Regions from separate parts of the Paenibacillus sp. ALE3 genome, predicted to be linked through region 1. Evidence: a T-box and tRNA genes for the amino acid it is inferred to sense, from the RefSeq annotation. Region 1 holds a T-box; the other holds one or more tRNA genes.
What was found. A T-box is a leader RNA that pairs with one kind of tRNA and senses whether it is charged. The one in region 1 lies ahead of ileS (isoleucine--tRNA ligase), so its partner is inferred to be a tRNA-Ile.
Positions count from the first base shown of each region.

Region 1 (15,961 bases):
CGCTCTTTGAGTACCTCATCAGATAGTTGATCGGCGCCCTTTAGATGCAGGCGATGTACACCAATTTCCAGAGAACGAACCGCTTTATGGATAGACTCTTCAAATGTACGTCCGATGGCCATGACTTCACCGGTTGCTTTCATTTGTGTGCCAAGCTTGCGGTTGGCAGAAATGAACTTGTCAAATGGCCAGCGTGGTATTTTACTCACGATGTAATCCAATGTCGGCTCAAAGCAAGCATACGTTTGTCCCGTTACTGGATTCACAATTTCATCCAGTGTGTAGCCTAGTGCAATTTTGGCCGCCATTTTGGCAATCGGATATCCTGTCGCCTTGGAAGCCAGTGCCGAGGAACGACTCACCCGTGGGTTGACCTCAATCACGTAGTATTGATAGCTGTGCGGATCCAGCGCAAACTGTACATTACAGCCGCCTTCGATATTGAGGGCACGAATAATTTTCAGAGAAGCCGAGCGCAACATTTGGTACTCACGATCTGACAGTGTCTGGCTCGGTGCTACGACGATACTGTCGCCAGTGTGCACGCCGACCGGATCGAAGTTCTCCATATTACAGACAACGATACAGTTGTCATTGCCGTCACGCATAACTTCATACTCGACTTCCTTCATACCTGCGATACTTTTTTCCACTAAGCATTGCCCGATTGGACTGTAGCGTAAGCCAGAGCTGACTGTTTCACGTAATTCTTCTTCTGTGGCGCAAATCCCACCGCCTGTACCTCCCAGCGTATAAGCCGGACGAACGATAATGGGGTAACCGATTTCGTTAGCAAATTCCAATGACTCTTCCAGTGTTGTTACAATTACGCTCTCCGGTACTGGCTGTTCCAACTCACGCATCAAGTCGCGGAACAAGTCCCGATCTTCAGCTTTTTCAATTGAATTCAGTTGAGTTCCGAGCAGCTTAACATTTTCGCGTTCCAACACCCCAGCGCGAGCCAGTTCCACTGCCATATTCAAACCTGTCTGTCCTCCCAGCGTAGGAAGGAGACCATCCGGACGTTCCTGGCGGATAATCTGTGTTACAAAATCAAGTGTAATCGGCTCGATGTATACTTTATCTGCCATATTGGTGTCTGTCATGATGGTTGCCGGGTTACTGTTGATCAGTACTACCTCGACGCCTTCTTCTTTGAGCGCTTGACAAGCTTGTGTACCAGCGTAATCGAATTCTGCTGCCTGACCAATGACGATAGGACCGGAACCGATCACGAGTATTTTTTTAAGTTCTGTATTTTTCGGCATATTAGCGCTCTCCTCTCACTGCGGCGGCGATAGCAGCCTGACGCGGTTGCTTTGGTTGATTTCTTTTGTGTTCACGGATCATTTCCAGGAAGCGGTCAAACAGGTAGCCATTATCGTAAGGACCAGGCGCAGCCTCTGGATGGTATTGCACCGAAAACGCGGGATACTTAGTATGTTTAAGACCCTCAATCGTTTTATCGTTGTTGTTAATATGCGTCACTTCAAGTTCTGTTCCTTGGATCGATTCCTGATTCACTGTGTAGCCATGATTTTGTGATGTGATGAAGCAGCGTCCGCTCTCCAGTTCTTTCACCGGGTGGTTACCACCGCGATGTCCGAATTTCAGCTTTTCCGTATCTGCTCCCGAAGCCAAGGCGAACAACTGGTGTCCCAAGCAAATTCCGAAAATCGGGTATTCCCCTAGCAATTCAGCCACCGTACGTACAGCATGCGGTACGTCTTTTGGATCTCCAGGACCGTTGGACAGCTGAATACCGTCCGGATCCAAGCGTCGAATTTCCTCGGCCGTCGTATCATGTGGAACGACAACCACATCACAGTCTCGTTTATTCAGTTCGCGCAGGATGCCGCTTTTAGCACCATAGTCAATCAATACAATCCGTTCTCCGTTGCCAGGGCTGCTGTACGGATGAGGAGTAGAAGTCAAAGGAACCTGATTACGCAGTTCTTCTATGGTCATGTCGGACATCATTTCTTTTAGTTCTTCCAACGGCTGGGAGCCAGTCGTCAAAATGCCCTTCATTGTGCCGTGATGGCGAATAATCCGGGTGAGCATGCGGGTGTCGATGTCGCTAATACCAATGATGCCATATTCCTTCAGCAAATCGCCCACGCTGTATTGAGCACGCCAGTTACTTGGCGCCGGCTCGTAATGTCGAACAGCAAAGCCGTGTACATAAGGCCGTACTGATTCAAAATCATCACGAGTAATTCCGTAATTTCCAATTAGCGGGTAAGTCATGGTTACGATTTGTCCGCAATAAGAGGGATCCGTCAGCACCTCTTGATAGCCTGTAATCCCTGTGTTGAAAACGACTTCGCCTGTTTTTTCACCTTCCGCACCAAATGATGTGCCTGTAAACAGCGTGCCGTCCTGAAGTAACAATCTTGCCTGCATCCCGTCTCACTCCTCTATTTTGTTTCCTGCTATAAGGTTCTATTTTTTTAATTAGTTGTGTATTATTTTGCTTCGTCAGCAGACCATACCAGTTTGCCGTCTACCCAAGTTTTCACCGGCCAGCCTTTGAGCTTCCAGTCTGTAAAAGGAGTGTTGCGTCCTTTGCTGGCAAACGTTTGTGGATCAACTGCCTGCTCCTGCTCCAGATCAATCATGGTCAGGTCAGCGGGTGCTCCCTCTTCCAGACGTCCCGTATCAAGGCGGAAGACACGTGCTGGGTCAGCCGTCATACGGCGCACCAGAAAGTCCAGCGTCCATTGCCCGGTAGCTACGAATTTGGTGTACAGCAGCGGAAAGGCTGTTTCAAATCCAACAATTCCAAATGGCGCCAGCTCCATCCCTTTTGCCTTCTCTTCCTCGCTGTGTGCTGCATGGTCCGTTACGATGATATCAATCGTTCCGTCCTCCAGCCCCTCGATGCATGCCTGTACATCACGCGGGGAGCGTAGTGGAGGATTCATTTTCCAGTTGGCATCCAGCCCAGGAATGTCCTCATCGGACAATACCAAGTGATGCGGGCATACCTCTGCAGTAACCTTGATGCCAAAAGATTTGGCATGGCGAATCAATCGCACCGATTGCTCTGTGCTGACATGGCATACATGATAATGTGCCCCAGTTGCTTCGGATAGCAGAATATCACGTCCAACATGGATTGCCTCGGATTCATTGGGGATACCTTTGAGTCCGTGACGCTTGGCAAATTCACCGTCCGTCACCGCTGCTCCTACAACAAGTGTGTTATCTTCACAGTGTGCAATGACTGGCATATCCAGCGCTTTAGCTCGTGACATGGCATCCTTCATCATTTGTGCACTCTGCACTCCGACTCCGTCATCAGTAAATCCGATGGCACCTGCTTCTTTGAGCGCTTCAAAATCTGTCAGCTCACGTCCCAGTTCGTTTTTCGTGATGGCTGCGTAAGGAAGTACTTTGGCGAGCCCAGCTTCCTGCCCCTTTTTCAGTACCAACTGAACCGTGTCTACATTGTCTGTCACCGGACGTGTGTTTGGCATGCAGGCAATCGTCGTAAATCCACCTTTCACCGCAGCGCGGCTGCCTGTTTCAATTGTTTCTTTATATTCAAAGCCAGGTTCTCTCAGATGCACATGCATGTCGATTAGACCGGGGATGACCAGCTTTCCCTGGGCGTCGATTTTTTCGACTTCGAGCTCTTGTCCAGATGCCCCTTCTTCCATAATGAGGCTAACTCCGGCTTCCGCATTTGCGATAGCCAAAATTTTTCCGTCAGCGATTAGGATGGATTTTAATTCCGTCTCGCCCTGCTCGTTCAATACGCTTGCATTCATAATTAATTGTTTCATCTGAAATATTCCTCCGCTCAGGTTTTTTGCAACTTTTTCCTACGATCCTACTGACAGCTGCTACAGCTTCATTGCCCGTTCCATAACCGCCATGCGGATCGGAACCCCGTTGGCCATTTGCGGAAAAATTCGTGATTGCTCGCTTTCCACAACTGCACTGTCGATCTCCACATTCCGATTCACTGGAGCCGGGTGCATGATAATTGTTCCGGACTTAAGGCTCGCTGCTCTTTCTTGTGTCAGACCGTACTGCTCTCGGTACTCATCCGCTGAGCGCAACATCCCTTCAGCATGCCGTTCAAGCTGGACTCGCAGCATCATGACCACGTCTGCCTGCAAAGCTTCTTGCATCTGCACATAAGGTGCGTACGTTGCAAGCTCAGGTGCCTGCATATTGTCCGGTGCACAGAAGCTAACCTTGGCTCCGAATTTTTGCAAGGCCCACAGATTCGAGCGAGCTACACGGCTGTGCAAAATGTCTCCTATGATGGATACTCTCAAGCCTTTAAGCTCACCGAAAGTTTTGCGCATGGTGTAGAGGTCCAGCAAAGCCTGCGTTGGATGCTCATTGTTGCCGTCTCCCGCATTAACCAGCGGAACACTAACCTTCTCAGCAAGCTCTTGCAGCACTCCGGCTGGCTTTAACCGGATGACTCCAGCATCAATGCCCATGGATTCGAGCGTACGTACAGTATCGTAAATGGACTCCCCTTTTTCCACACTGGAAGCCGCAGCGGAAAAGTTCAAAACCTGAGCGCCGAGCCGCTTCTCCGCCATTTCAAAAGAAAAGCGTGTGCGTGTACTATTTTCAAAAAACATGTTGGCTGCGAAGCGTGACTGTAGGACTGGAATCAGCTTTTGCGGCTGTGATTCCCAATAATGAGCACGATCCAGAATCGACTCAATTTCATTTCGGCTAAGTTCTTTTAATCCGAGCAGGCTACGTTCTCTAAGTTGACTGGCTGTTGTGATCATACCTATTCCCCCCGGTTCTGAATGATCGTCACTTCGTCCTTACCGTCCGTCTCCTGAAGTGCAACTACGATTTCCTCAGATTTGGAGGTCGGGATGTTCTTGCCGATGTAATCCGGACGAATCGGAAGCTCACGGTGTCCGCGATCTGCTAGCACAGCCAGCTGGATCATTTGCGGTCGTCCGCAGTCCATCAATGCATCCATCGCCGCTCGAATGGTGCGGCCTGTGTACAGCACATCGTCAAAGAGAATGACTTTCTTATCATGAACCGATACGTCAGCAGGATTCATCAAAAGCTCTTTTCCATTTCCTTTAGCCTCGGCAACGCTGCTCCGGTCATCCCGGTAAGCTGTAACATCCAGCTCTCCCCATGGAATCGGTGCGCCTTCAATCTCAGCAATTTTTTCAGCCAAGCGCTGCGCCAGATGAACTCCGCGTGTTCGAATACCTACTAGCACGCAATCGTCGATACCCTTGTTTTTCTCCAAAATTTCATGTGCAATCCGTGTTAATGCCCGACGAATCGCAATTTCATCCATCAGTACATGTGTTTCATTACTCATGCTTCCAGCCTCCTCAGGTGATGTTCCCTTCAGACCTGGTCCCGTGTCGGATACAAAAAAGACTCCTTGCCCAAGTTTGGCAAGGAGTCTCGTATGAACAGTCTTCCACTGTTCTCCGATCTGTCGGACACACTGAAGACATACCGCCGCAGCGGATGCACTGATCAGTGATCCATTCACGTTACCTTGCCAGCCTCACGGGACTGATTTAAAGGTGCTATTCAGGATTTCCTTTGTCCTGCTTCTTATAGTGCGAGATGGCTAACCATCTCTTGGACAAAGTTCATCGCAACTACAAGAAGTATGACAGATTGAAAATCTCGTGTCAACACCCGTTCAACCGGAACCACCGGAAGCACTTTAATAAATATACATCATATCTGTATAATTATCCATAGTTGTTTTTACCCATTCCTTGTCTCACAATAAAAAAACCGCCATTTAGGCGGTCTAAATTAATGATTTATTCAAGTTTTTGAATAGAAAAGCAGTTCATCGTTGTTTTAGCGACTACGCAAGGACGTTAATATGTCCTCCATATCAGGAGGGATCGGTCTGCTAAATTCCAAGTATTCTCCCGTGGTTGGATGCTTAAATCCCAGAACCGCCGCATGCAGCGCTTGGCCATCCATACGAATCCCTTTACTGCGCCCATACATAGGGTCGCCAACCAATGGATGTCCAATGAATTTCATGTGAACACGAATTTGGTGTGTGCGTCCTGTCTCCAATTGAAGTTCAAGCAGGGTATAATCACCTAGGCGTTCAATGACGAGAAAATGGGTAACTGCATGCTTGCTGTTGCGTTCCGTCACCGTGAACATTTTACGATCACCTGAATCACGACCGATCGGAGCATCTACGGTTCCCTGATCGTGGCTCAAATGACCGTGGACCAATGCAATATATTTCCGAGTCACGCTATGATCCTTAAGCTGTGCTGCAAGTGATGCGTGGGCCTGATCATTTTTAGCCGCCATCAGCAGTCCTGATGTATCCTTATCAATACGGTGAACAATACCGGGACGTAATTCCCCGTTAATGCCGGAAAGGTCATGGCAGTGGTACATCAGTGCGTTGACCAGTGTTCCCGAGGAGTGTCCTGGTGCAGGATGCACCACTAGACCACGTTGCTTGTTAATGACAATAACGTCCGAATCCTCGTATACAACATCTAGCGGAATATTTTCCGGCATAATATCTACACTTTCTGGCTCAGGTACCGATAATACAATATGATCTCCTTCAGCCAGCTTGTAGTTCGCTTTGACCGCCGTACCGTTCACCAGTACGCGACCATTCCCGATCCACAGCTGAATTTGAGAACGAGATACTTCCTTCATTTCTTCGGCGATGTATTTGTCTATACGTGTTTTGACATTCCCTGAATCTGCCGTCCATTCCAGAGATTCACCCTCCAGTTCGTCCTCATAAGACAGACCTATGGCTTCGCCGTTTTCATTCACTTCGTTCATGCTATGACTTCCCTTCAACGCTATCATTGCCATTCCCTTTTTCCCGACGCGATTCCAGCAATGTATCCAAAATAATCAGTGCAACACCGATGACAATTGCCGAATCTGCCACATTAAAAATCGGGAATGTGTAGCTTCCAAAATTGAACTGTGCAAAATCAACCACTTCTCCAGAAATAGCCCGATCCAAAAAATTACCAACCGCTCCCCCAAGCACCAAGCTTAGCGCAACAGGAAGTAGTTTTTGCCCAGCTCTGACTGTTTTTCTTAGGTACCATACGATACCGATCACTACTACAATTGTGATCACGATAAAAAGCCAGCGTTGCCCTTCCAAAATCCCAAAAGCGGCTCCACGATTACGATGGGAGGTAATTAAAAAGAAATTGCCGATGACTGGTATTTGCTCGTACAATTCCATCCGCGTAGCCACCAAATATTTGACTCCCTGATCAATCAAAAAAATAATTAGCGCAATACCAAAATAAATCACAGTCCTTCGTCACTCCGATCCGCTTATATCCGTTGTCGAACCCATTTATTGTAGCATAAGCCTTCTCAGATCGTCCACGAGTCCTGCAGGCTTTCGAGCACAGTCCTTGAATGGAATGAACTCGATTACATTTGATTAGAATTTCCTATGTAAAAGAGGTCTTCCCGGTGCACACTACAAGGAGCATACCTGACACAACGCATGCACGTAAATCTAGAACAAGGAGAGGATTCCATGTCCCCATTGACGGAGCAACAATTACAAGGCTTGCGTAACGAACTGCTGGAACGCAAAAAGGAAATTGAGCATCGGTTGCAAAGCAACGACCATTATGGACTCGGCGATTCTCAACGTGATCAAACCGGTGAGCTTTCTCCCATTGATAACCATCCAGGCGATCTGGCTACCGAAACCTATGAGCGAGCTAAAGATATTTCCTTGCTGGAGCATGACGAGTTTCAATTGGAACGTATCAAATCAGCCTTGATGGCTATGGACAAGGGGACCTATGGCATTTGCGCCGCCAGCGGTAAGCCCATTCCCTATGAACGCCTGCTGGCTGTTCCCTATACCATTTATTGCAAAGAATTCAGTCCTGAAACAGAAGTATCCAACAACCGTCCGGTGGAGGAAGAATTTCTCACTCCCGCGTTCGGTAGAACAAGCCTGGATGAGCGTGAAGAACAAAACGGCTTTGACGGTGAAGATGCTTGGCAGATCGTTGAAAATTGGGGGACCTCTAACACTCCGGCCATGGCGGAAAGTGGAGAAATCCATCGCTATGATGATATGGAAATCGAAGCCGGCGATGATAATATGGGCTTCGTAGAGCCATATGAAAGCTTTGTCGCTACTGACATTTATGGCAGAAATGTATCCATTGTCCGTAGTTCTATTTATCAGCGTTATATAGAAGATGGCGAGGGTGAAGGTCTGCTGGAGCCAGATTTGTACGAGGACGAATCGTAAGCTTGAAAGTGAAACGCCTAGTAGGTAGTAAGCTCTAATTGTCGCTGTACGATCCGTACAATATCAGCGATATAATCACCGATAATCGGCAAATTCAACGCTCCGAGCACTTGCAGCACATAAATAATGGTAGCAGCAAAAAAAGTAAACCCTAGCGCAATGCCGATCCCTCGGGAAACACCTGATATTAGGTTTAGCCAAAGCAATCGCCAAGGTTTATTCAGCAGCAAAGCGTAATCTGCAATACGTGTTCGTTCCATCTGCTCTGACACAGCTTGCACCAGCTTTTCCACACGACTTAGTTTCTCTGCCTGTTCACCTGCTATTCCCTTTTCTGAGGCTATGGCGGCCCCTTCTCCGTTCATCCCTCGGAGACTCCTTCCCTGTCTGCGCCTTGACCGTGCTGTCATATGCACAATCCCCCTTTTCCCATAGCTGCCCCGAAAGCAGCAAACGAGCCGAAGCACGTAACGGAGGAAACCCGTTTCCGATGCTTAGGCTCGTTTTTATATGCTGCCTGTTATTGTATTATGGGACAGGGGGCTTGTAATTATTCCCCAATATGAACGCCGATGGTTTTGCCGTTCACTTCTACATGTTCCGCTGGTTCAGCTTGACCAAATGTCACCGTGGTTACCAATACGTTCTCACGCAACACAGAGTCGAAGCTTTCGATCGCCTGACGCAAGTCGCTGTCTACATCCAACGTCAATGCTACATACTTTTCAATCGGCAGATCCAGCTTTTTGCGGTAATCTTGTACCGCGCGAACCACTTCACGTACCCAGCCCTCTTGCTCAAGCTCCGGTGTAATATCTGTGTTCAGCGCTACCGTTAAGCCATAGCCAGAAGCAGAAGCGAAGCCTTCTTTTGCTTTTTTCTCCACCAGCAATTCTTCGGCTGTAACTTGCAACTCTTCACCTTCTGGAGAAGCCACGTTCAGCACTCCTTTTTCTACAACAGAACGAGTATCCTCAGCAGACATACCTTTGAAAAGGTTTTGTAGGAATCCAACATTTTTGCCGTATTTCTTGCCTGCTACTTTCAAATTCAGCTTCAATGTAAAATCAACAAATCCGCTATCATCCGTCTCAACATGAATATGCTTCACATTGATCTCGTCTTTGATGATTTCTTCATAGCCGCTCAGGTCAAAATCCTGATCCATAGACAGAATCAATTCAGACAACGGTTGACGTGTTTTCAAACCCGTTTCGTTACGGACATTACGTGCTAATTCAACGACGCGACGTGCTGTTTCCATATCTCGTTCCAGTTCCAGATCAATTAAGGATTCATTGGCAGACGGATAGTCATCCAGATGAACACTTTCTCCATTGCTCAGGTTGAGATAAATATCCTCAGCAAGCAGCGGTGTGAACGGTGCAAGCAGCTTCGCCGTCGTTAACAACACCTCAGTCAATGTTCGATACGCATCCAGCTTATCTTCTGTAAGCCCGTTACCCCAGAAACGATCACGTGAACGACGGATATACCAGTTACTCAGCTCATCCACAAACGACTCAATCGCTTTGGATGAGTTCAGGAAGTCATTTACAGACAATGCTTTATCCACAACCAAGATTAGGCTGTTTAGACGGGATAAAATCCAGCGATCCAACTTGTGTGCCGATGGCTTGAATGGATGCTGTGCCGGATCAAATCCGTCAATATCCGCATACAGAGTCAGAAATGCGTGTGTATTGACAAGCGTATCTACCAGCTTCGATTTAGCCTCGCCTACAATGCCTTTGGAAAAACGTTTGCTATTCCATGGTGCACTATCGGACAGTAATGCCCAGCGGAAAGCATCTGTTCCGTACTCATCAATCACTTCCCACGGATCAATAACATTACCCTTTGATTTGGACATTTTCTGCCCCTGCTCATCCAGTACATGGCCTGTTGCCATGACAGCTTTGTAAGGAGCTTTGCCAGTCAGCATCGTCGAAACCGCAAGCAAGCTATAGAACCAGCCACGAGTCTGGTCAATCCCTTCACAGATCATATCTGCCGGAAATTGCTGCTCAAACGTTTCATTATTCTCAAAAGGATAGTGATGCTGTGCAAACGGCATAGAGCCGCTATCGAACCATACATCGATGACTTCCGGTGTGCGAGTCATTTCGTATTTACCGCATTGGCTACGAACCTTGATATCATCTACATAAGGTTTGTGTAGCTCGATATCCGCTGGTACATCCCCAATTGCACGTTCTCTCAATTCAGCAATACTATGAGGTGCGAACTGTTCTCCAGTTTCCTCACAAACCCAGATATTGAGCGGTGTACCCCAATAGCGATCGCGACTGATGTTCCAATCCACCAGTTCCTCCAAAAACTTACCGAAGCGTCCTTCGCGTACATGGCCCGGGTACCATTCAACTTCGCTGTTGTTGGCAATCAGTTGATCCTTGATCGCAGTTGTTTTGATAAACCAGCTGTCCATCGCATAGTACAATAATGGAGTATCGCAGCGCCAGCAGAACGGATAGCTATGCTCGTATTTTTCCTTGCTGTACAGCAACCCTTTTTCGGACAGCATTTTCACAATATCTACATCGCAATCTTTCACAAAACGGCCTGCAAAATCAGTGATTTCAGCTACATAGTTTCCTTGGAGATCCACTACGTTGATAAACCCAACGCCATTTTCACGACATACGCGATAGTCATCCTCACCATGTGCCGGGGCCATATGAACGATACCTGTACCGCTGGAATCTGTTACGAACTTGGCACCCAGAATTTGGTTACCTTTCTCCACCTGAAAATAAGTAAATGGCGGGGTATAGGTTTGGCCTACCAGTTCTGAACCCGATAGCGTGCCAATCACTTCATGATCACCTTTAATTACGGTCTCAACAAGATTTTTAGCAACGATGTATACCCCATCTTCCTGCTTCACACGTGCGTATTCCAGCTCAGGGTTGACGGCGAGCGCCACGTGACTCGGCAAGGTCCAAGGTGTTGTCGTCCAGGCCAATACATATTCACCACTGCTATGCAGCTTGAATTTGGCCGTGGCACTCAGATCCTTTACATCTTTGTAGCCCTGTGCTACTTCATGGGAACTTAGTGTTGTCTGACAATCCGGGCAGTACGGACTCACACGATGACCACGATACAGCAGATCTTTCTCATGAATCGTCGCCAAAATGTTCCATACACTCTCGATATAGTTATTGTCCAAGGTAATGTATGGGTGATCGAGGTCTGTCCAGTATCCGATCGCTTCGGTTAAATCGCGCCACTGCTGCTCGTATTCAAACACGCTCGCTTTACATTTTTTAATAAATTTCTCAACACCGTATTCTTCAATTTCAGGCTTGTGAGAGATCCCCAGTTGCTTTTGCACACCCAGCTCTACCGGCAGGCCATGCGTATCCCAACCCGCCTTACGTACAACGCGGTATCCCTTCATGGTCTGATAGCGGCCGACGAAATCCTTAATTACGCGACCCAGCACATGACCGATGTGTGGTTTGCCGTTAGCTGTTGGTGGGCCCTCATAAAACACAAAATTAGGCTTTCCTTCACGATTGGTAATGGATTTACGGAACGTGTCCTCCTGTTTCCATTTGCTCAGGATGCGTAGGTCACGTGACCGTGCTTTTTCTTTAACATCCACTCTGTTCATAACGTCATACTTCCTCTCTGCTCATCATTAATTGTTCTAGCGCACTTAAAAAAGCAACAAAAAAAGCCCCATCCCTGTAAAAGGGACGAGACTGTGCTCGCGTTACCACCCTGATTCCGTAATTAGACCAGTCTAAAGAAGACGATCTTGTCACGACTCTCTGAGCCCTACTCAACTTCAGCAGGGCGCCATTATAACGCATGGCAAACGGTGATTGCTTACACACGCCATAAATTTAAGCGCTTCAGCTCACTTCTCCGGGGGGATCTTCAGTCATGTTCTGAACGTTGGCTTGCACCGGAAGGCCAACTCTCTGAGGGACAAATCATGACGTACTCGTTCCCATCAACGAATTAAACATGTTAAATTCATCGAAATCTTAAACCAGCAACATCGTTGCCTTGAATAACAACCATCAACCAATAGACGGATAATCGTTGAATTCAGTATAGTATTTACAGTTATAGCCTGTTTAAAGATAAAAGTCAACCCTAACAAGACCTAATGAAAAGCTTGTCAGAAATCAAAATCAGTAAATTTCTTTCATTTCACGCTCGCGCTCCAGCACTTCGCGTTCCCGGTTTTCAAGTGCTTCCCAGCCATCTTGGCTTAACAAGTCAAGCTGTGCTTCCACCAATGTACGAAACCGTGCTCGGTAAATTGAAGCCTGTTTCTTCAGTTCTTCAACCTCCAACGCGATTTTGCGGGATTTGGACAATGCTTCGTTCACAATACGATCCGCATTTTTTTCCGCTTCCTTCACGATCAGTTGAGATTCTTTCTTGGCGTTGTTGCGAACTTCATCAGCTGCTTCCTGCGCGACAATAATTGTCTTACTCAGTGTATCTTCAATCGTCGCAAAATGATCGAGCTTCTCCTGTACGTTCAGCAACTGGGTGCTCAGTTCTTTATTTTCACGAATAACGCCCTCGTAATCCTTGATCACCTGATCCAAAAATTCATTAACCTGATCCTCATCATAACCGCGAAGCCGGCGGGCAAATTCCTTATTATGTATATCCAATGGCGTTAATGGCATGCCGTCCACCTCCTATAAGATTGACAAAAAATTCATTTTCCGCGTCACGACGCTCATTATCATCTATCGGTCATCATACCCCGTTTTGTGAATACTGTACAGAGCAAAATCGTTCCAGTTCTTCGCTATAGGTTAATTCTTTCGACAGAAAGCTCATGAATCCTGCCTACAGCTATACAAACTTACCAATTTTGACACGGAATCTACCCTTTTTTGTCATCCCGTCTGTTTCAAGCACTTTGAAACGCCCAAATCCCTGCATGGAAATAACGTCCCCAACCTTAAGTGAAGTAGATGGATTCTCCTCCACCTTCCAGTTTACCCGACATCGTCCCGCTCGAATCGGTGTTAATATTTTACTGCGACTCAATTTGTAGACGTCACTGGCAATCCCGTCCAGACGCAAAGAAGCGACCGTCAGATCCATCGCCTCTAATGCAACTTCCTTCGTTCGGAGACTTGCTACTGGCAACAGTTCTGTCCAAACATGAATACGATGTACCTGCTGCAAATGCATGGTTATAAAATCTCCGATCTCTGATGCTACCAACACATGACACCCATCATCCAGCACGTGAATGTCCCCGATTTTTCCACGCTTGATTCCAAGCCCCAAAATGGCACCTAGATAATCGCCGTGCTCAAGGGTATTGATTTTATGATCATCAGAAGAGATGGAAAGGACCTGAATTCCCATTTCCTCATCGTCCAAATACGAATAATCGGGCGCAATCAGCGCCCGCTTTCGTTCCGAAGCCGTATATCCGCCATCTACCCTAATCGTGACCTTGTCTTCCTTCGAAGCAAGTGTCTCCAATATGTACTGTTGTCGCGGATCCAAAAAATCAGTCAGCTTCTGCTCATGATAAGCTCCCGCATGACTGATCCATTCGGAAGCACGATCCACATAATCCCGTTCATCCGGGTGAAAATGCTCATAAATCTCAGTTCGCATAAATCCTCCTAGACGAAATTACCAATTAAAGAAATCAAACCGTACGATGCAAAACGCAAAGCAATCAGCGCTACGATAGGTGAAATATCAATCATCCCGAAGATTGGCGGTATAAACCTGCGAAAAGGAGACAAATACGGCTCCACAAACCTGGCAAGTAAATCACCGATCACACTCTCTCTGGCATTAGGAAGCCATGACAGCAGGACATATGCAATGATCATGTACGAATAAATCTGAAATAACCAGTAAATTACCTCGATCAAGAAAAGCTCACCTCATTCTGTTAAGTTCTTGTTCAGTGTCAGCCAGTATCTCCGTAATGGAGCCTTGAATTTCAACCGTATCCGGTGTGCACAGAAAAATATTGTTACCGACCTTCGAAATGCCGCCACTCAGTGCATACACAGTACCACTCAAAAAATCAATGATACGTAACGCCTGATCCTTGCGAATTCGTTGCAAGTTAACCACGACGGTGCGATGTGAACGGATATGGTCGGCGATTTCCTGTGCTTCATCGTAAGAACGCGGCTCATAAAGAACAACTTTCACATTTTTCTGTGAATGGATGCTGACAACATTCGTGCCCTTCTGGTTCTTACGTTTATCAAAGCTTGGGGTTTCAATTTCTTGATCTTCCGGCGTATTCATAACCTCTCGCTCTATAACTTCCTCTTCTTCCTGAAGCCCCAGAAAGTTCATGAACTTATTCATTACGCCCACTGAAAATCCTCCTCTCGTCCGACCAGTACGGAACCAAGCCGCAACCAGGTCGCTCCTTCTTCAACCGCCACTTCAAAATCATTGGACATCCCCATAGACAAGTGAACGATAGGTTCTCTAGTCAAGGCTTGTCCATTTAACCGATCACGCAGTTCACGCAATCCTCGAAACACAGGTCGAGTATGTTCTGGGTCTTCCTCATGAGGAGCCATGGTCATCAAGCCGATTACGTCCACATGTTCCAACTCGCGAATTTGTTCCAAGAAAGGGGCGACCGCCTCGGGGGATAAGCCGTATTTTGAAATTTCCCCAGAAATATTGACTTGTACAAAAGCTTTGACTCGCAGTCCCAAAGCGGCTGCCTTCTTATCCAATTCCTGAGCGAGCGATAAGCGATCAAGCGAATGTATAAATTTAAATTTTCCAATTACATCTTTAACCTTATTCGTTTGGAGATGACCAATAAAATGCCACGTTCCCCGGTCACCCAACTTGCTCCATTTATCTGCAGCATCCTGCCAGCGATTTTCGCCCACATGCTCCAAGTCGTTATCCAATACGGATGCCATTGCCGCCGCCGAAACATATTTCGTGACAGCGATCACATTTACTTCATCACGCGAACGTCCGCTACGGGCACATGCCGCTTCGATACGGGCGTTAACTTCTTTAATTCGTTCCTCCAAAGACACGGGAGGACTCACCTCTCTTCCAGACCAATCCAACTCGCCATTCTTCCTGTAACGCCGCCTTCCTTACGATATGAAAAAAACAAATCGCTACGGCTACTCGTGCACAAGGTAGTACATTCGATATGGCTCGGCAATATTCCTGCTTTCATCATAATGTGTCGATTGCATTGTTTCAAGTCAAGTAGTGTTTTTCCGCCCGTTAAGGGGAAATAAACAGAACCTTCCCATTTATCATTACCCGGGCAATCATGCTCTAAAACCCGAATTTGGCTCATCACATGCTCATCTACCTCATAGGATTCAGGACCAATGGAAGGACCAATAGCTGCTAGTATATCGGACGGCTGAGATCCATATTCAGTTTGCATGGTCTGTACCATTTTCAACGCAATCTCCGCCACTGTTCCCTTCCAGCCTGCATGCGCCAACCCAATCACACGATGCACGGGATCACAAAAATATAGGGGTACACAGTCCGCATAAAAGGACGTCAGCAAAATGCCTGGTATATTCGTCAAAAGTCCATCTGTGTCCTGAAAAGCTGATGCACGATCCATAAAGCCTCGCCCACGATCAGCAGCCTGGACAACAGCAACATGATTACCGTGGACCTGCTCGCCGCACGTCCACGCTTCAGCAGCAA
Region 1 covers NZ_CM134214.1:1,520,337-1,536,297, reverse strand. Annotated here, with positions in the region: gene carB (carbamoyl-phosphate synthase large subunit) at 1-1,268, opposite strand, end outside; gene carA (glutamine-hydrolyzing carbamoyl-phosphate synthase small subunit) at 1,270-2,406, opposite strand; gene ACXHJ2_RS06985 (dihydroorotase) at 2,469-3,791, opposite strand; gene ACXHJ2_RS06980 (aspartate carbamoyltransferase catalytic subunit) at 3,852-4,766, opposite strand; gene pyrR (bifunctional pyr operon transcriptional regulator/uracil phosphoribosyltransferase PyrR) at 4,769-5,329, opposite strand; gene ACXHJ2_RS06970 (RluA family pseudouridine synthase) at 5,833-6,804, opposite strand; gene lspA (signal peptidase II) at 6,806-7,297, opposite strand; gene ACXHJ2_RS06960 (TraR/DksA C4-type zinc finger protein) at 7,532-8,266, shown strand; gene ACXHJ2_RS06955 (DUF5665 domain-containing protein) at 8,284-8,631, opposite strand; gene ileS (isoleucine--tRNA ligase) at 8,817-11,906, opposite strand; T-box leader at 11,985-12,264, opposite strand; gene ACXHJ2_RS06945 (DivIVA domain-containing protein) at 12,436-12,945, opposite strand; gene ACXHJ2_RS06940 (YlmH family RNA-binding protein) at 13,118-13,900, opposite strand; gene ACXHJ2_RS06935 (YggT family protein) at 13,909-14,166, opposite strand; gene ACXHJ2_RS06930 (cell division protein SepF) at 14,174-14,626, opposite strand; gene ACXHJ2_RS06925 (YggS family pyridoxal phosphate-dependent enzyme) at 14,617-15,318, opposite strand; gene pgeF (peptidoglycan editing factor PgeF) at 15,327-15,961, opposite strand, start outside.

Region 2 (15,961 bases), 2.2 Mb from region 1:
GCGGGAACTGCTGCTCAGCCGACTGCACAGCGCTCTGGTGCTGCAGCTGGCCAGGAAGATGTGGCCATGTTAAAACGCCAGCTTGCTGAGCTGGAAAAGAAGCTGGAACGTGCAATGCAAGGTGGTTTGGCTGTTGGGGCGGGTCAGGAGACACCGTCAGGCGGCCGTCAGGCTTCTGGTGGTCGTGCCCCTGCTCCACGTCTTTCAGCGCCGGCCAAACTCCCTTCTCAGTTGGATCGCTATATTGCTGAGAAGTCAAGCGAAGCATTCGCAGCGGTGGGGCGTAAGTGGAGCCAGATTTTACAAGGGGTAAAAGAGGCGAAAGTTACGGTTCATGCTTGGTTTATGGATGGTGAGCCGGTTTCTGTGTTAGAGGACAGTGTATTGGTCGCGTTTAAGAACAACATTCATCGTGAAACTACCGAAAAACCTGCCAATAAGCAGGTCATCGAGAAGGTTTTACATGAGCAGTTGGAGCATCCTTATCGTTTGGTAACGATGATGCAAAAGGATTGGAATGCTGCGATTGAAGGAGTTTCTGACCAACCTGCCGAAGAATTGCAACTGGAGCCGGAGCATGATGCGCCGGGAAAGTCCAAGGAGCCCTGGATTGATGAAGCGATTCAGCTTTTCGGGGAAGATCTGGTAGTCATTAAAGAATAATCAAATGTAGATGTATACTTCATTAAAGGAGATGATTGAAATGAACAATATGAACCAAATGATGAAGCAAGTGAAAAAAATGCAGGAACAAATGCTGAAAGCCCAAGAGGAGCTTGGTGGGAAAGTAATCGAAGGTTCTTCTGGTGGCGGTGTGGTAACTGTAGAGGTAAGTGGACATAAAAAGGTGTTGTCCATCACAATCAAACCGGAAGCTGTAGATCCTGATGATGTAGAAATGCTGCAAGATCTCGTACTCACTGCAGTCAATGATGCTTTGTCCAAAGCGGATGAACTGGCTAATGATGATATGGGTAAATTTACAGGTGGCATGAAAATTCCGGGCTTGTTCTAGTCTGCTCATAAAGGAGAAACACGCTATTGCATTATCCCGAGCCGATTGCAAAGCTGATTGATGCTTTTACGCGCCTGCCGGGAGTAGGCCCCAAAACAGCTGCCCGGTTGGCTTTTCACGTACTGAAAATGAAGGAAGATGATGTGATTGATTTTGCCAAAGCGCTGGTCAATGTAAAACGCAATCTTCACTTTTGTTCAGTCTGCGGTAACATTACAGATACGGACCCTTGTAGGATCTGTCAGGATAAGACGAGGGATGCTTCCGTCATTTGTGTTGTTCAGGATGCTAAGGATTTGGTCGCTATGGAGCGTACCAAGGAGTTTGAGGGTTTGTACCATGTACTTCACGGGGCAATCTCTCCGATGGAGGGAATTGGCCCTGAGGATATCAAACTCAAGGAGTTGCTGACCAGGCTAAGTGATGAACGTGTCAAGGAGTTGATCCTGGCTACGAATCCGAACATTGAGGGAGAGGCCACGGCTATGTACATTTCGCGGCTAGTGCGTCCTTTTGAAATCAAGGTTACTCGTATTGCTCACGGTTTGCCCGTGGGCGGGGATTTGGAGTATGCCGACGAGGTCACCCTGTCCAAAGCGCTAGAAGGCCGCAGAGAGCTTAATTAGTAGGTGTAGTTATACGTTATAATTTATGAGTCTGAAATGTCCTTGGGACATCCTTGACTCGCTTAGGGAGCCGTTATGGCTCCTTTTTTATTTGCAGTAATAGATGCCTTTATAGACGTTCCCAGTTCTAAGTTTGTCCTCTACTCAATAAGTATGAATAAGGTGGTCTTGCAGACTGTACACATAATTCAGCTTGTGAGGAGGATGAATGAATGTGGGAACGGATGAAACAAAATTTCCGTCGTCAGGAGAATGGAAAATCAGAAGCAGAGTATCGCCAGGAATTGTTTGCTCAGATTCGAGCTTCGCATGCGGAATGGTTAAGAGCGCATCGTTTATTTCATGAAGCTACGGGTAAGGATGAAATCGACTACGCCATTTTTGTCCTGGAAGCTGCAGAGCGTAAATATCAAATACATTTAAAAAGCGCAAAGCAACAAGGGTTACATCGTTTTCACCTGCCAGCAGATGAACCGGGGTATGCCAATGATACTGACCGGGTTCACAAACGGAGAGCGGAATGAGAGGGGTAGTCTGGCTTGTCTTGATTGCTTGTACCGGAATACTGATGTATCTAGTCCTCAAAAAACATCTGGGGATCGGTTGGTTTGTAGTATTCGGCGCGCATATGGCTCTGGCAGCCATTGCACTGTATGTTATCAATTATTCAGGATGGATTACACAGGTGTACATTCCGATTAACCCAGTGACGATGGGAGCAGTAACGATATTAGGTTTGCCAGGCATTGCGCTTTTACTGGGATTGAAAATAATATTGTTCGGACAGGCCGTGTGAAACGTTATTGTAGGGAAGGAGAGTGTGCCAAAAAAAGTGGGTATTGGTGAGTCCGATGCGGTATTGTTTTATTTTTTGAATTATAGTTGACGACGAATTCAAAAATGTGATACATTAATTCTCGGCTTTTAAAGCCCGGGAATTTTTTTGTGTGAGCAATGCTTAAATGAAATTGAAAAATAATTTAAAAAAGTGTTGACTTAAATCCCGAGTGTGTGTTATATTAATTAAGTCGCCGCTGAGATGCGGTGATGAAGCAAAGTAAGGCATAATGAAGGTTTGATCTTTGAAAACTGAACAACGAGTGAGTAAACTGATTTTGTTCGCAAAATCAAACAATGAGATATTTTATCTCGTCAGTTTCAAAATGAGCTAATCGCTCTTTCTATAACCAGCTTCGGTTGGTCTTTAATGGAGAGTTTGATCCTGGCTCAGGACGAACGCTGGCGGCGTGCCTAATACATGCAAGTCGAGCGAGGTTATATAGAAGCTTGCTTCTACATAACCTAGCGGCGGACGGGTGAGTAACACGTAGGCAACCTGCCCAAAAGACAGGGATAACTACCGGAAACGGTAGCTAATACCCGATACATCCTTTTCCTGCATGGGAGAAGGAGGAAAGGCGGAGCAATCTGTCACTTGTGGATGGGCCTGCGGCGCATTAGCTAGTTGGTGGGGTAAAGGCCTACCAAGGCGACGATGCGTAGCCGACCTGAGAGGGTGATCGGCCACACTGGGACTGAGACACGGCCCAGACTCCTACGGGAGGCAGCAGTAGGGAATCTTCCGCAATGGGCGAAAGCCTGACGGAGCAACGCCGCGTGAGTGATGAAGGTTTTCGGATCGTAAAGCTCTGTTGCCAGGGAAGAACGTCTTGTAGAGTAACTGCTACAAGAGTGACGGTACCTGAGAAGAAAGCCCCGGCTAACTACGTGCCAGCAGCCGCGGTAATACGTAGGGGGCAAGCGTTGTCCGGAATTATTGGGCGTAAAGCGCGCGCAGGCGGCTCTTTAAGTCTGGTGTTTAATCCCGAGGCTCAACTTCGGGTCGCACTGGAAACTGGGGAGCTTGAGTGCAGAAGAGGAGAGTGGAATTCCACGTGTAGCGGTGAAATGCGTAGAGATGTGGAGGAACACCAGTGGCGAAGGCGACTCTCTGGGCTGTAACTGACGCTGAGGCGCGAAAGCGTGGGGAGCAAACAGGATTAGATACCCTGGTAGTCCACGCCGTAAACGATGAATGCTAGGTGTTAGGGGTTTCGATACCCTTGGTGCCGAAGTTAACACATTAAGCATTCCGCCTGGGGAGTACGGTCGCAAGACTGAAACTCAAAGGAATTGACGGGGACCCGCACAAGCAGTGGAGTATGTGGTTTAATTCGAAGCAACGCGAAGAACCTTACCAGGTCTTGACATCCCTCTGACTGGTCTAGAGATAGACCTTTCCTTCGGGACAGAGGAGACAGGTGGTGCATGGTTGTCGTCAGCTCGTGTCGTGAGATGTTGGGTTAAGTCCCGCAACGAGCGCAACCCTTATGCTTAGTTGCCAGCAGGTCAAGCTGGGCACTCTAAGCAGACTGCCGGTGACAAACCGGAGGAAGGTGGGGATGACGTCAAATCATCATGCCCCTTATGACCTGGGCTACACACGTACTACAATGGCCGGTACAACGGGAAGCGAAGCCGCGAGGTGGAGCCAATCCTAGAAAAGCCGGTCTCAGTTCGGATTGTAGGCTGCAACTCGCCTACATGAAGTCGGAATTGCTAGTAATCGCGGATCAGCATGCCGCGGTGAATACGTTCCCGGGTCTTGTACACACCGCCCGTCACACCACGAGAGTTTACAACACCCGAAGTCGGTGAGGTAACCGCAAGGGGCCAGCCGCCGAAGGTGGGGTAGATGATTGGGGTGAAGTCGTAACAAGGTAGCCGTATCGGAAGGTGCGGCTGGATCACCTCCTTTCTATGGAGAATCGTTTCCTGCGATGGAAACATTCAAATATGAAGCGTAAGCTTCAAAACTCAGGTTTAGGCCTGTTACTCACTCGTTGCTCAGTTTTGAGAGTTCAAACTCTCAAGCGTTTGGTGGCGATAGCGGAGGGGTTCCACACGTACCCATCCCGAACACGACCGTTAAGCCCTCCAGCGCCGATGGTACTTGGACCGCAGGGTCCTGGGAGAGTAGGACGCCGCCAAGCGCAACCACTAAAGAAAAACTTTCTTTGGTGGTTTATTATGGGCCCTTAGCTCAGCTGGTTAGAGCGCACCCCTGATAAGGGTGAGGTCGGTGGTTCGAGTCCACTAGGGCCCACCATAAATTTTATATTTTCTTTTGGGGCCATAGCTCAGCTGGGAGAGCGCCTGCCTTGCAAGCAGGAGGTCAGCGGTTCGATCCCGCTTGGCTCCACCAAAAGATTTATTATTGCACCTTGAAAACTGGATACCGAAACGAAATTGCGTTTTAGAATATTCCTTTAAGCTGATCTTGTGTAAACAAGTGAAATAAAGGTAGCATATCGTATTTACAATGTAGATACTAGGTTAAGCTACAAAGAGCACACGGAGGATGCCTAGGCGCCAGGAGCCGACGAAGGACGTGGCGAACAACGATAAAGCCTCGGGGAGCTGTAAGCAAGCTTTGATCCGGGGATGTCCGAATGGGGAAACCCGGCTGTCTTCATCGACAGTCACTACTCACTGAATTCATAGGTGAGTGAGAGGCAGACCAGGGGAACTGAAACATCTAAGTACCCTGAGGAAGAGAAAACAATAGTGATTCCGTCAGTAGCGGCGAGCGAACGCGGATTAGCCCAAACCAAGGAGCTTGCTCCTTGGGGTTGTGGGACGTCTCACATGGAGTTACAAAGGAACCGGTTAGATGAAGAGGTCTGGAAAGGCCCGCCAGAGAAGGTAAAAGCCCTGTAGTTCAAAACTTGTTCCCTCCGAGACGGATCCCGAGTAGTGCGGGGCACGTGAAACCCCGTATGAATCCGGCAGGACCATCTGCCAAGGCTAAATACTCCCTGGCGACCGATAGTGAAGCAGTACCGTGAGGGAAAGGTGAAAAGCACCCCGGAAGGGGAGTGAAATAGATCCTGAAACCGTGTGCTTACAAGAAGTCAGAGCCCGATCGATGGGTGATGGCGTGCCTTTTGTAGAATGAACCGGCGAGTTACGTTCCCGTGCAAGGTTAAGGTGAAGAGCTGAAGCCGCAGCGAAAGCGAGTCTGAATAGGGCGAATGAGTACGTGGACGTAGACCCGAAACCGGGTGATCTACCCCTGTCCAGGGTGAAGGTGCGGTAACACGCACTGGAGGCCCGAACCCACGCATGTTGAAAAATGCGGGGATGAGGTGGGGGTAGCGGAGAAATTCCAATCGAACCCGGAGATAGCTGGTTCTCCCCGAAATAGCTTTAGGGCTAGCCTCGGAAAACAGAATCGTGGAGGTAGAGCACTGATTGGGTGCGGGGCCCGCAAGGGTTACCAAGCTCAGTCAAACTCCGAATGCCATAGATTTAGTTCCGGGAGTCAGACAGTGAGTGCTAAGATCCATTGTCGAAAGGGAAACAGCCCAGACCATCAGCTAAGGTCCCCAAGTGTGTGTTAAGTGGGAAAGGATGTGGAGTTGCACAGACAACCAGGATGTTGGCTTAGAAGCAGCCACCATTGAAAGAGTGCGTAATAGCTCACTGGTCGAGTGACTCTGCGCCGAAAATGTAACGGGGCTAAACACACCACCGAAGCTATGGCTTGATGCTTTTGCATCAGGGGTAGGGGAGCGTTGAATGCGGGTTGAAGGTGTACCGGAAGGAGCGCTGGACTGCATTCAAGTGAGAATGCCGGTATGAGTAACGAAAAGATCTGTGAGAATCAGATCCGCCGAAAGCCTAAGGGTTCCTGAGGAAGGTTCGTCCGCTCAGGGTAAGTCGGGACCTAAGGCGAGGCCGATAGGCGTAGTCGAAGGACAACAGGTAGAAATTCCTGTACCACCGTAATCCGTGATGAGCGATGGGGTGACGCAGTAGGGTAGTGACGCGGACTGATGGATGTCCGTCTAAGCAGTGAGGCTGATGTGTAGGCAAATCCGCACATCGTTAAGGCTGGGCTGTGATGGGGAGCGAAAATTATAGTAGCGAAGGTCATGATCTCAGACTGCCAAGAAAAGCCTCTAGCCAGGAGAAGGTGCCCGTACCGCAAACCGACACAGGTAGGCGAGAAGAGAATTCTAAGGCGCGCGGAAGAACTCTCGTTAAGGAACTCGGCAAAATGACCCCGTAACTTCGGGAGAAGGGGTGCCTCGGTAGGGTGAATAGCCCGAGGGGGCCGCAGTGAAAAGGCCCAAGCGACTGTTTAGCAAAAACACAGGTCTGTGCGAAGCCGCAAGGCGAAGTATACGGGCTGACGCCTGCCCGGTGCTGGAAGGTTAAGGGGAGTGGTAAGCTCTTCGGAGCGAAGCTATGAACCGAAGCCCCAGTAAACGGCGGCCGTAACTATAACGGTCCTAAGGTAGCGAAATTCCTTGTCAGGTAAATTCTGACCCGCACGAATGGCGTAACGACTTGGGCGCTGTCTCAACGAGAGATCCGGTGAAATTTTAATACCTGTGAAGATGCAGGTTACCCGCGACAAGACGGAAAGACCCCATGGAGCTTTACTGCAGCTTGATATTGAATTTGGGTACGATCTGTACAGGATAGGTGGGAGCCGTAGAATCTTGAGCGCCAGCTTGAGAGGAGGCATCCTTGGGATACCACCCTGATCGTATCTAGGTTCTAACTTGGTACCGTGATCCGGTGCGAGGACAGTGTCAGGTGGGCAGTTTGACTGGGGCGGTCGCCTCCTAAAGAGTAACGGAGGCGCCCCAAGGTTCCCTCAGAATGGTTGGAAATCATTCGAAGAGTGCAAAGGCAGAAGGGAGCTTGACTGCGAGACCTACAAGTCGAGCAGGGACGAAAGTCGGGCTTAGTGATCCGGTGGTACCGCATGGAAGGGCCATCGCTCAACGGATAAAAGCTACCCTGGGGATAACAGGCTTATCTCCCCCAAGAGTCCACATCGACGGGGAGGTTTGGCACCTCGATGTCGGCTCATCGCATCCTGGGGCTGAAGTAGGTCCCAAGGGTTGGGCTGTTCGCCCATTAAAGCGGTACGCGAGCTGGGTTCAGAACGTCGTGAGACAGTTCGGTCCCTATCTGTCGTGGGCGTAGGAAATTTGAGAGGAGCTGTCCTTAGTACGAGAGGACCGGGATGGACGTACCGCTGGTGTACCAGTTGTTCCGCCAGGAGCACCGCTGGGTAGCTATGTACGGAAGGGATAAGCGCTGAAAGCATCTAAGCGTGAAGCCCCCCTCAAGATGAGATTTCCCAGTATGTAAGACCCCTTGAAGACGACGAGGTAGATAGGTTGGGGGTGGAAGTGCAGTAATGCATGGAGCTGACCAATACTAATCGGTCGAGGGCTTATCCTAAAGATAAGACGCAATAAAGTTTCGGATCCAGTTTTCAGGGTGTAACACCTTGGAATTATGCTTGATATTCAGATTCACTTTGCTGATAATCTGAATATCTGTAGAATTTCACTAAGCGAGTCCATTCATATGGAGAGATACCCAAGTGGCTATAAGGGGACCCTCTGCTAAGGGGTTAGACTGCGAAAGTGGTGCGAGGGTTCGAATCCCTCTCTCTCCGCCATTTAGGACAAGCTAGAGAATTATGTTATGGCGGTGTAGCTCAGCTGGCTAGAGCGTACGGTTCATACCCGTGAGGTCGGGGGTTCGATCCCCTCCGCCGCTACCATACATACCCAGGAGGCTTAGCTCAGCTGGGAGAGCATCTGCCTTACAAGCAGAGGGTCGGGGGTTCGATCCCCTCAGCCTCCACCATTGTGCCGGTGTAGCTCAACTGGTAGAGCAACTGACTTGTAATCAGTAGGTTGGGGGTTCAAGTCCTCTCGCCGGCACCATTTTTTTGAAAAATATAGGGAACTGTGGTGTAGAGGCCTAACATGCCTGCCTGTCACGCAGGAGATCGCGGGTTCGAATCCCGTCAGTTCCGCCATTTTTCAGTTTAATATTTTCACCGTACTAAAGTGGGAAGGGGTATCCCTCCGCACTTTATTTTTTTGCAATGGATATGGCTCGGTAGCTCAGTCGGTAGAGCAGAGGACTGAAAATCCTCGTGTCGGCGGTTCGATTCCGTCCCGAGCCACCTTTATATGGAGGATTAGCGAAGTGGCCAAACGCATCAGACTGTAAATCTGCTCCCTTACGGGTTCGGTGGTTCGAATCCATCATCCTCCACCAGTTTTATGAGCCATTAGCTCAGTTGGTAGAGCACCTGACTTTTAATCAGGGTGTCGAAGGTTCGAGTCCTTCATGGCTCATCAGAAGTCATCAACTATAAGTTGATGGCTTTTTTGCATTGTTTTAAGTTATGTTTTTATATAGCTTTTTGTTTTAAGGTATCGACAGGTTATAATAAGTTCATTATGTTCGCTTAGTGTTTATCTATATTCTAAAAAAAGTGAAGTGGTGATCGCGTGACTTTGGATACAGAGTGGATTCAGCAACAGCTTCAGAATATAATTCAAGCGCCTTTTACCATAGTGCCTTGGTGCCCAGAAATGATGGCAGAAGGAGAAACAACCGATTCAGTCATACCGGATAGATCATTTGTTAGTGAAAATAAATTATATTTTCCGTTTCGTGCATCGGCAGGTGAACTGGCTGCTTTTGCAGTAGAGGCCAGATACTTGTCGGATCGAGAACGGAAGTTGATAGAAGCGCTACTGGGGAACATGGAACAAGTTTGGCACAATGGTCCAAGCTTGTCGGTCAACCGGGCTTATAGCGAGGAAGAGCGGATGAGTCGTTTTGGACAATGGCTCATACAGGAGGCAGCCAACCTAAACAGTAAAGAAGAGGTTCCTGCTGAATTAGAACTTCGTGATCCGCTATCAGCGTGTATGGTGCCTTTTTTGCTAAATGGTGAGGGAACACAGGATGGAGCTATTACCTATACGCAGCTTCATCGATTGTTAGCGAGCTATTTTGGAGGGGATGTGCTGCTTACTCCATTAGACGAACAATCTTGGCTGATTCTCGCTAAAAAGGAGCTTTTATTAGGAGCCGACGATGAACGGGATAAAGATACTGAGACCAGAGAGGCAGATTTTGCGGAACCGCTGGAGGAGGTACTTACGGCTTTTAGCTTGGGGTTATATGAACTTATCGCGAATGAATGGGTCGGTGTATTCCATTTGGCGATTTCCAAGCCCTCGATCCCTTTGCAAAGTCTTCCCCACGAGCTGAATTTATTATGGGAGACGATCCATCTTGGCAAGCTTTTTCATGTAACAGAGCACATCCACCTTTCATGGGAGCTTCATTTGGAGAGACTGTTAAATCGCATTCCCAAGGAACAACGTGTGCTATTTTTGGAGCAAGTAATGAAGTCATCTGTCATACTGGAAGACTCAGAAACGATGGCTACATTAGATATCTTTTTTCAACTGGATTGTAATGTGAGTGAGACAGCCAAGCGTCTGTATGTTCACCGAAATACGTTGATTTACCGTTTGGACAAGATTAAACAGGAGACCGGATTGGACGTGAGGACGTTTAATGATGCGGTTTTGGTCAAACTATATCTGCTATTGTACAAAGTGACAAAAAGGAAATAGCATTTTTGTGCAGTTTGCGAATAGTCATACTTTGGGTACTAGGGTAAGATACAAGTAGAAAATGTATTCGATTTCAAAACTTGACCTTGGGGAGGCAAAAGCTATGGCTGGCGTACGTTTAGAGCATATTTTTAAGAAATATCCAGGTGCAGAAAAAGCTACGGTTGTTGATGTCAATTTGGACATTCAAGATAAAGAATTTCTCGTATTGGTTGGTCCTTCCGGTTGTGGGAAGTCTACTACACTTCGTATGATTGCTGGTTTGGAGGAAATTTCAGACGGTAAATTGTACATTGGTGATCGTGTTGTGAACGATGTGGCTCCAAAAGACCGCGATATCGCGATGGTATTCCAATCCTATGCCTTGTATCCGCATATGAACGTATACCAAAATATGGCCTTTGGTCTGAAGCTCCGCAAGGTTAAAAAGGAAGAAATTGATAAACGTGTACGTGAAGCGGCTAAAATCCTTGATATTGAGCATCTGCTGGATCGCAAGCCGAAAGCGTTATCAGGCGGTCAGCGTCAGCGTGTTGCCTTGGGTCGTGCGATTGTACGTGATCCACAAGTCTTCTTGATGGATGAGCCACTGTCCAACTTGGATGCTAAGCTGCGTGGTCAGATGCGTGCGGAAATCACGAAGTTAGCTAAGCGTTTGGAAACGACCGTTATCTATGTAACACATGATCAGGTTGAAGCCATGACGATGGGTGATCGGATTGTAGTTATGAAGGATGGTATCATTCAACAAGCTGCTTCCCCGGATGAACTGTACAACCGTCCAGTGAACCTGTTCGTAGCTGGTTTTATCGGCTCTCCTACGATGAACTTTATCTCGGGTAAGCTGGTTGAAAAAGAAGGTGCGTTGCATTTCGCAGCACCAGGTCTGGATCTGTTTGTACCTGAAGGTAAGGGACAGATTTTGAAAGCGAAAGGCTACATTGGCAAAGAAGTGATCTTGGGCATTCGTCCTGAGGATATTCATGAAGAGCCTGTATTCTTAGAGGCTTCTCCGAACACGATCTTTACATCCACTGTGGATGTAACGGAAAACCTCGGTCATGAAATGCTGTTGTACCTGAGCGGTGCCGGAAACGACACGATTATTGCCCGTGTAGACGGACGTTCTAATACTCGTGATGGTGTCAAAGCGAAGTTGGCTGTTGATATGAACAAAGTTCATATTTTTGATAAGGAATCGGAATTGAGCATTCTGGTTGGCGAATAAGATCAGCCTCTGGAAGAGAGTCGCAGTTTTCCCCAAGCGGAGAACTGCGACTCTTTTGTATATGATATCCGCTACTAGCTTTGGCATTGCATTCAATGGAAAATTCCGATACGATGGGTGTACAATGGTGCAGGTCTAGACTCAGACAAGGTTCGTTGGCATAAGTCCTAGATTGGGGCTTGGGGGTTCAACTGTCGGGATAGGGATAGCCTGGAATCCTATTGTTAAATCAAGTGAAGTGTGGACTCATTCAGGATAGACTGCATGGGTTTGTATGGTTAATAGAATAATGCTACATAAATCAAATGGCGTATAGAATCCGGTTTTTGCAGATGAAGGAGAGAATACAATGGCTAAACAGGTAAAGGTATCCGAGCTTGTACAGCAGTTTCAAATGGAGGTTATTTCCGGTGAAAAAGGTCTGCGCAGACTGATCACCGTGGACGATTTGAATCGCCCAGGCCTGGAGATGGCCGGGTATTTTGAATATCATACACAGGAGCGGGTACAGCTTTTGGGAAGGTCTGAGCTAGCTTTTTTGGGTATGCTGCCTCCTGAGGAGCGACGGGATCGGATGGAGCGTTTGTGTACAGAGCTGACTCCATGTATTATCATCACACGTGGCCTGGAGGTACCGGCCGAGTTAGTGGAGGCAAGCGCAGAGCGAGATATTCCTGTACTGCGAACCAATATGGCGACGACGATTTTATCAAGCCGGATCACAGGTTTTCTGGAAAGAAAGCTGGCACCTACGGCGACTATTCATGGTGTACTGTGTGACGTGTATGGCGTGGGAATGCTTATCACTGGCAGTAGTGGAATTGGTAAGAGTGAAACAGCACTGGAACTTGTTAAACGTGGGCATCGCTTGGTAGCAGATGATGCGGTAGAAATCCGGCAAACGTCCGACTTTCAGTTGCATGGAACAGCACCTGAACTAATTCGTCACCTGCTTGAAATTCGTGGCGTGGGCATTATTAATGTGATGACACTGTTTGGTGCTGGTGCAGTTCGTAATAATAAGCGGATTACATTGGTTGTCCGTCTGGAGGCATGGCAACAGGACAAGCAGTATGACCGTCTCGGTCTCGATGAAGAAACCACACGCATTATTGATACAGATGTTCCACTCGTTACGATTCCAGTACGTCCGGGCCGAAATCTGGCTGTTATTATCGAGGTAGCGGCCATGAACTATCGGTTGAAACAAATGGGCGTTAATGCAGCTCTGCAATTTACAAACAAGCTGACTGCGACGATTTCTGAAGATATGGAAGAGATGGATTAAGGTTCGTTCGGTTGCAAGGAATAACAAGGAGTGAGAGAAACATATGTCAACGGCAACATTACTGCTGAATCCGATTGCTTTTTCAATCGGGGCAATCAAGGTCCATTGGTATGGGCTTATTTTGGGGCTGGCGGCACTTGTGGGTTTATATCTCGCCATCCGTGAGGGAAAAAGATTCGGTATTCCGCAGGAATTCTTTATGGATATGCTGCTTCTGGGTGTTCCATCGGCCATTATTGGAGCGCGTATTTATTATGTAGCCTTCAAATGGGAAGACTACCGAGATAATCTATGGGATGTCTTTAAAATTTGGAACGGCGGTATCGCGATATATGGTGCCTTGATTGGTGCCATTATATGTGCGGTTATTTATTTCCGCTATAAAGGGTATAACTTCTGGCGTATCGCTGATATTTGTGCGCCGGGTCTATTAATCGGTCAAGCGATTGGACGCTGGGGTAATTTTGTCAATCAAGAGGCTTACGGTGGACCAACGAAAGAGACTTTTTTGCGCGATCAGCTACATCTACCGGACTTCATTGTGAATCAGATGAACGTTAACGGGGTGTTTCATCACCCTACGTTCCTGTACGAATCGCTGTGGAGTATTGTAGGCGTGATTTTGCTGCTTGTGATTCGCCGGATGAAATTTGTACGTGCGGGTGAAATGTTTGCATTTTACTTCATTTGGTACTCTATTGGTCGCTTTTTCATCGAGCGGGTGCGGACGGACAGCTTGGCCTTTCAGGGACCGGACTGGCTGGCTTCCTTTGTGAATGCTCTGTGGTCCCCTATGGTATGGCTAGGGTTTGAACCGGGGTACTTGGATCCGAATTACGGTAACGTACGGATCTCACAGTTGCTTGCTATTTTCATCATTGTAGCTGCTGTGATTTTCATCTTGGTTCGTCGTCGGAAGGGCTCAGCCGTTGCGAGATATAGCGACCCGATTGTCTCCAGCAAGACAGGGATTGATCAGGTACCTGATGTGACGCCAGAACAGGTGTCCCGTCCTGGACAGGATGCGGTTTCTCCAACTGCCACGGTGGATAAGCTATCTAAGGAAGACACGGATGAGGACAAGAAGGAGCATCTATGATAAATACGATTTTGTTTGATTTAGACGGTACCATTATGGATACGAATGAGTTGATTATCAGCACATTTTTACACATTTTGAACCATCCAGATGCTGATCCGCTAACGCGGGAGCATATTATTCCTCATATGGGGGGAACACTGGACGATCAACTCCGTACTTTTACGGGATTAACGGATGTATCTGGGCTAATTAAAGACTACCGTGCTTATAATCAAATTCATCATGATCAAATGGTGAAGCCATTTCCACATGTTATTGAGGTTATTCAGGAGCTGCGCGCACGAGGAATTAAGCTAGGGGTTGTGACAACCAAGATACGACCATCCACGATGCGTGTACTTAACCTGTTTGATCTGACTTCGTCTATGGATTACATTGTGACGGTTGACGATGTGGAACATCCGAAGCCTCACGCGGAGCCAGTGCTCAAGGCTTTGGCAGGTTTAAATGCTAAAGCGGAACATACGTTGATGGTTGGTGACAGTTCCTTTGATATTTTGTCAGCTCAGGCGGCAGGTGTGAAATCTGCTGGGGTGGCCTGGTCGCTCAAGGGTGAGGAAACTTTGCGCGGATATGGACCAGACTACATGCTATATGATATGAGGGATCTGCTGAAGCTGGAGCTTCAAGGTGTCAATGTATCGTGAGAAAGGTGAACCGCTATCCTGTAGAAGGTCCCAATGCGTTGTGGCAAATTTATCGGACGGTGAGCCCTTGGAAAGGCATTAAGAACTTCATTTTTATACAGATTGCCCGGTATTGTCCTGTGCTTTCTCTGAAAAATGCTATTTACCGCAGAATACTGGGGATGAAGGTGGGGGAACATGCTGCTTTTGGCCTGATGGTGATGGTGGATGTTTTTTTCCCAGAGCATATTACGATCGGGAACAATTCGGTCATTGGATATAACACGACCATACTGGCTCATGAATACCTTATACAGGAGTATCGCATCGGTAAAGTGGTGATCGGGGATCGTGTGCTGATCGGCGCGAATACAACCATATTGCCGGGTGTTACCATCGGTGACGGAGCTGTTGTAGCGGCCGGAGCGGTTGTGCATAAAGATGTACCGGCAGGTGCATTTGTAGGCGGTAATCCGTTGCGTGATTTAAGACGCTCTGGTGTGGATGAAAAGTAAATAGCACGATAAGAAAGGCCCCTTATGTGTTAAGGGGTCTTTCTTGTGCTGTTTTTCTGTATAATAAGTGGGGTAATGCATATTGGTTATGTTTAAAAATTGATAATAAATATTTTTGCAAGGCGATATGGGAGCGTGTTGATTTGGTCAAAAAAGAACGTATACCAGAGCTTGATATTTACCGAGGAATATTAATTGCGGCCGTCATTACTATTCATGCAACTTCAATGGCATTGATTGATGCGCGTCATTCTCTATTGTTTTACCCCTTTTTATTTTTAAATATGTTTAGCAGCTTTGCAGTGCCTGTATTTATTTTTGTGAGCGGTTTTGTTTTATTTTACAATTATGTCGATCGGCCACTTCGTGGAAAGAGTATGCTTTTGTTTTTTCGAAAAAGACTGATGTTTATTGTGTTACCCTACGTTTTATTTTCTCTTATGTACTATTTGACCTTGGTGACACGTGGGTTGATGCCGCTTAGTGATCTTCCGCTCGTGCTGCTAACGGGAAAGGCGTATACGCATTTGTATTATGTTATTATTATCATCCAATTTTATTTGGTCTTTCCGCTACTGTTGTGGGGAGTGCAGCGTTTACGTCATTGGATATCGAATCCACGGAGAGCAGCTTTTGTCATTTTGGCAGTAGGGTTGCTCATTCAATGGGGGTTTGTACTGCTGAACAAATATGTTTGGCAAGAGGAGAGAGGAAGCCTTGCGATTACGTATATCAGTTACTTTGCCTTGGGTGCCGCTGTAGCGATTGGATATGAAGGGTTTAAAAAGTGGCTTTTTCCAGTCCCAGGTACGGTAATGGGTCGCGGCCAGTTGATCAGCTGGTGGGCCTTGTGGGCGGCTTGGTTATTACTCGGGATCGTTTATGTACAAATATGGTTTATAGCCTACCGCAAAGCCATTTATGCGGACTCGCTGGTCTATGAACTGCTACATAATGCATATGCTCTCGTATCTGCATTGGTGCTGTTTCAGTTATCAGTTTTATTATATCGTCATACTAGTGATAGACTGCGAATGTTCATCAGTTGGCTGGGAGCATGTTCTTTCGGTATATATTTACTTCA
Region 2 covers NZ_CM134214.1:5,140,356-5,156,316, reverse strand. Annotated here, with positions in the region: gene dnaX (DNA polymerase III subunit gamma/tau) at 1-663, shown strand, start outside; gene ACXHJ2_RS23180 (YbaB/EbfC family nucleoid-associated protein) at 704-1,015, shown strand; gene recR (recombination mediator RecR) at 1,042-1,641, shown strand; gene ACXHJ2_RS23170 (DUF2508 family protein) at 1,854-2,165, shown strand; gene ACXHJ2_RS23165 (pro-sigmaK processing inhibitor BofA family protein) at 2,162-2,437, shown strand; rRNA gene ACXHJ2_RS23160 (16S ribosomal RNA) at 2,846-4,399, shown strand; rRNA gene rrf (5S ribosomal RNA) at 4,518-4,634, shown strand; tRNA gene ACXHJ2_RS23150 (tRNA-Ile) at 4,674-4,750, shown strand; tRNA gene ACXHJ2_RS23145 (tRNA-Ala) at 4,771-4,846, shown strand; rRNA gene ACXHJ2_RS23140 (23S ribosomal RNA) at 4,976-7,905, shown strand; tRNA gene ACXHJ2_RS23135 (tRNA-Ser) at 8,037-8,128, shown strand; tRNA gene ACXHJ2_RS23130 (tRNA-Met) at 8,157-8,233, shown strand; tRNA gene ACXHJ2_RS23125 (tRNA-Val) at 8,244-8,319, shown strand; tRNA gene ACXHJ2_RS23120 (tRNA-Thr) at 8,324-8,399, shown strand; tRNA gene ACXHJ2_RS23115 (tRNA-Asp) at 8,418-8,494, shown strand; tRNA gene ACXHJ2_RS23110 (tRNA-Phe) at 8,572-8,644, shown strand; tRNA gene ACXHJ2_RS23105 (tRNA-Tyr) at 8,654-8,739, shown strand; tRNA gene ACXHJ2_RS23100 (tRNA-Lys) at 8,747-8,819, shown strand; gene ACXHJ2_RS23095 (PucR family transcriptional regulator) at 8,976-10,118, shown strand; gene ACXHJ2_RS23090 (ABC transporter ATP-binding protein) at 10,222-11,346, shown strand; gene hprK (HPr(Ser) kinase/phosphatase) at 11,696-12,634, shown strand; gene lgt (prolipoprotein diacylglyceryl transferase) at 12,678-13,733, shown strand; gene ppaX (pyrophosphatase PpaX) at 13,730-14,383, shown strand; gene ACXHJ2_RS23070 (acyltransferase) at 14,380-14,877, shown strand; gene ACXHJ2_RS23065 (acyltransferase) at 15,021-15,961, shown strand, end outside.
Region 2: it encodes a tRNA-Ile, which carries the amino acid that the T-box ahead of ileS (isoleucine--tRNA ligase) is inferred to sense. The anticodon was not compared.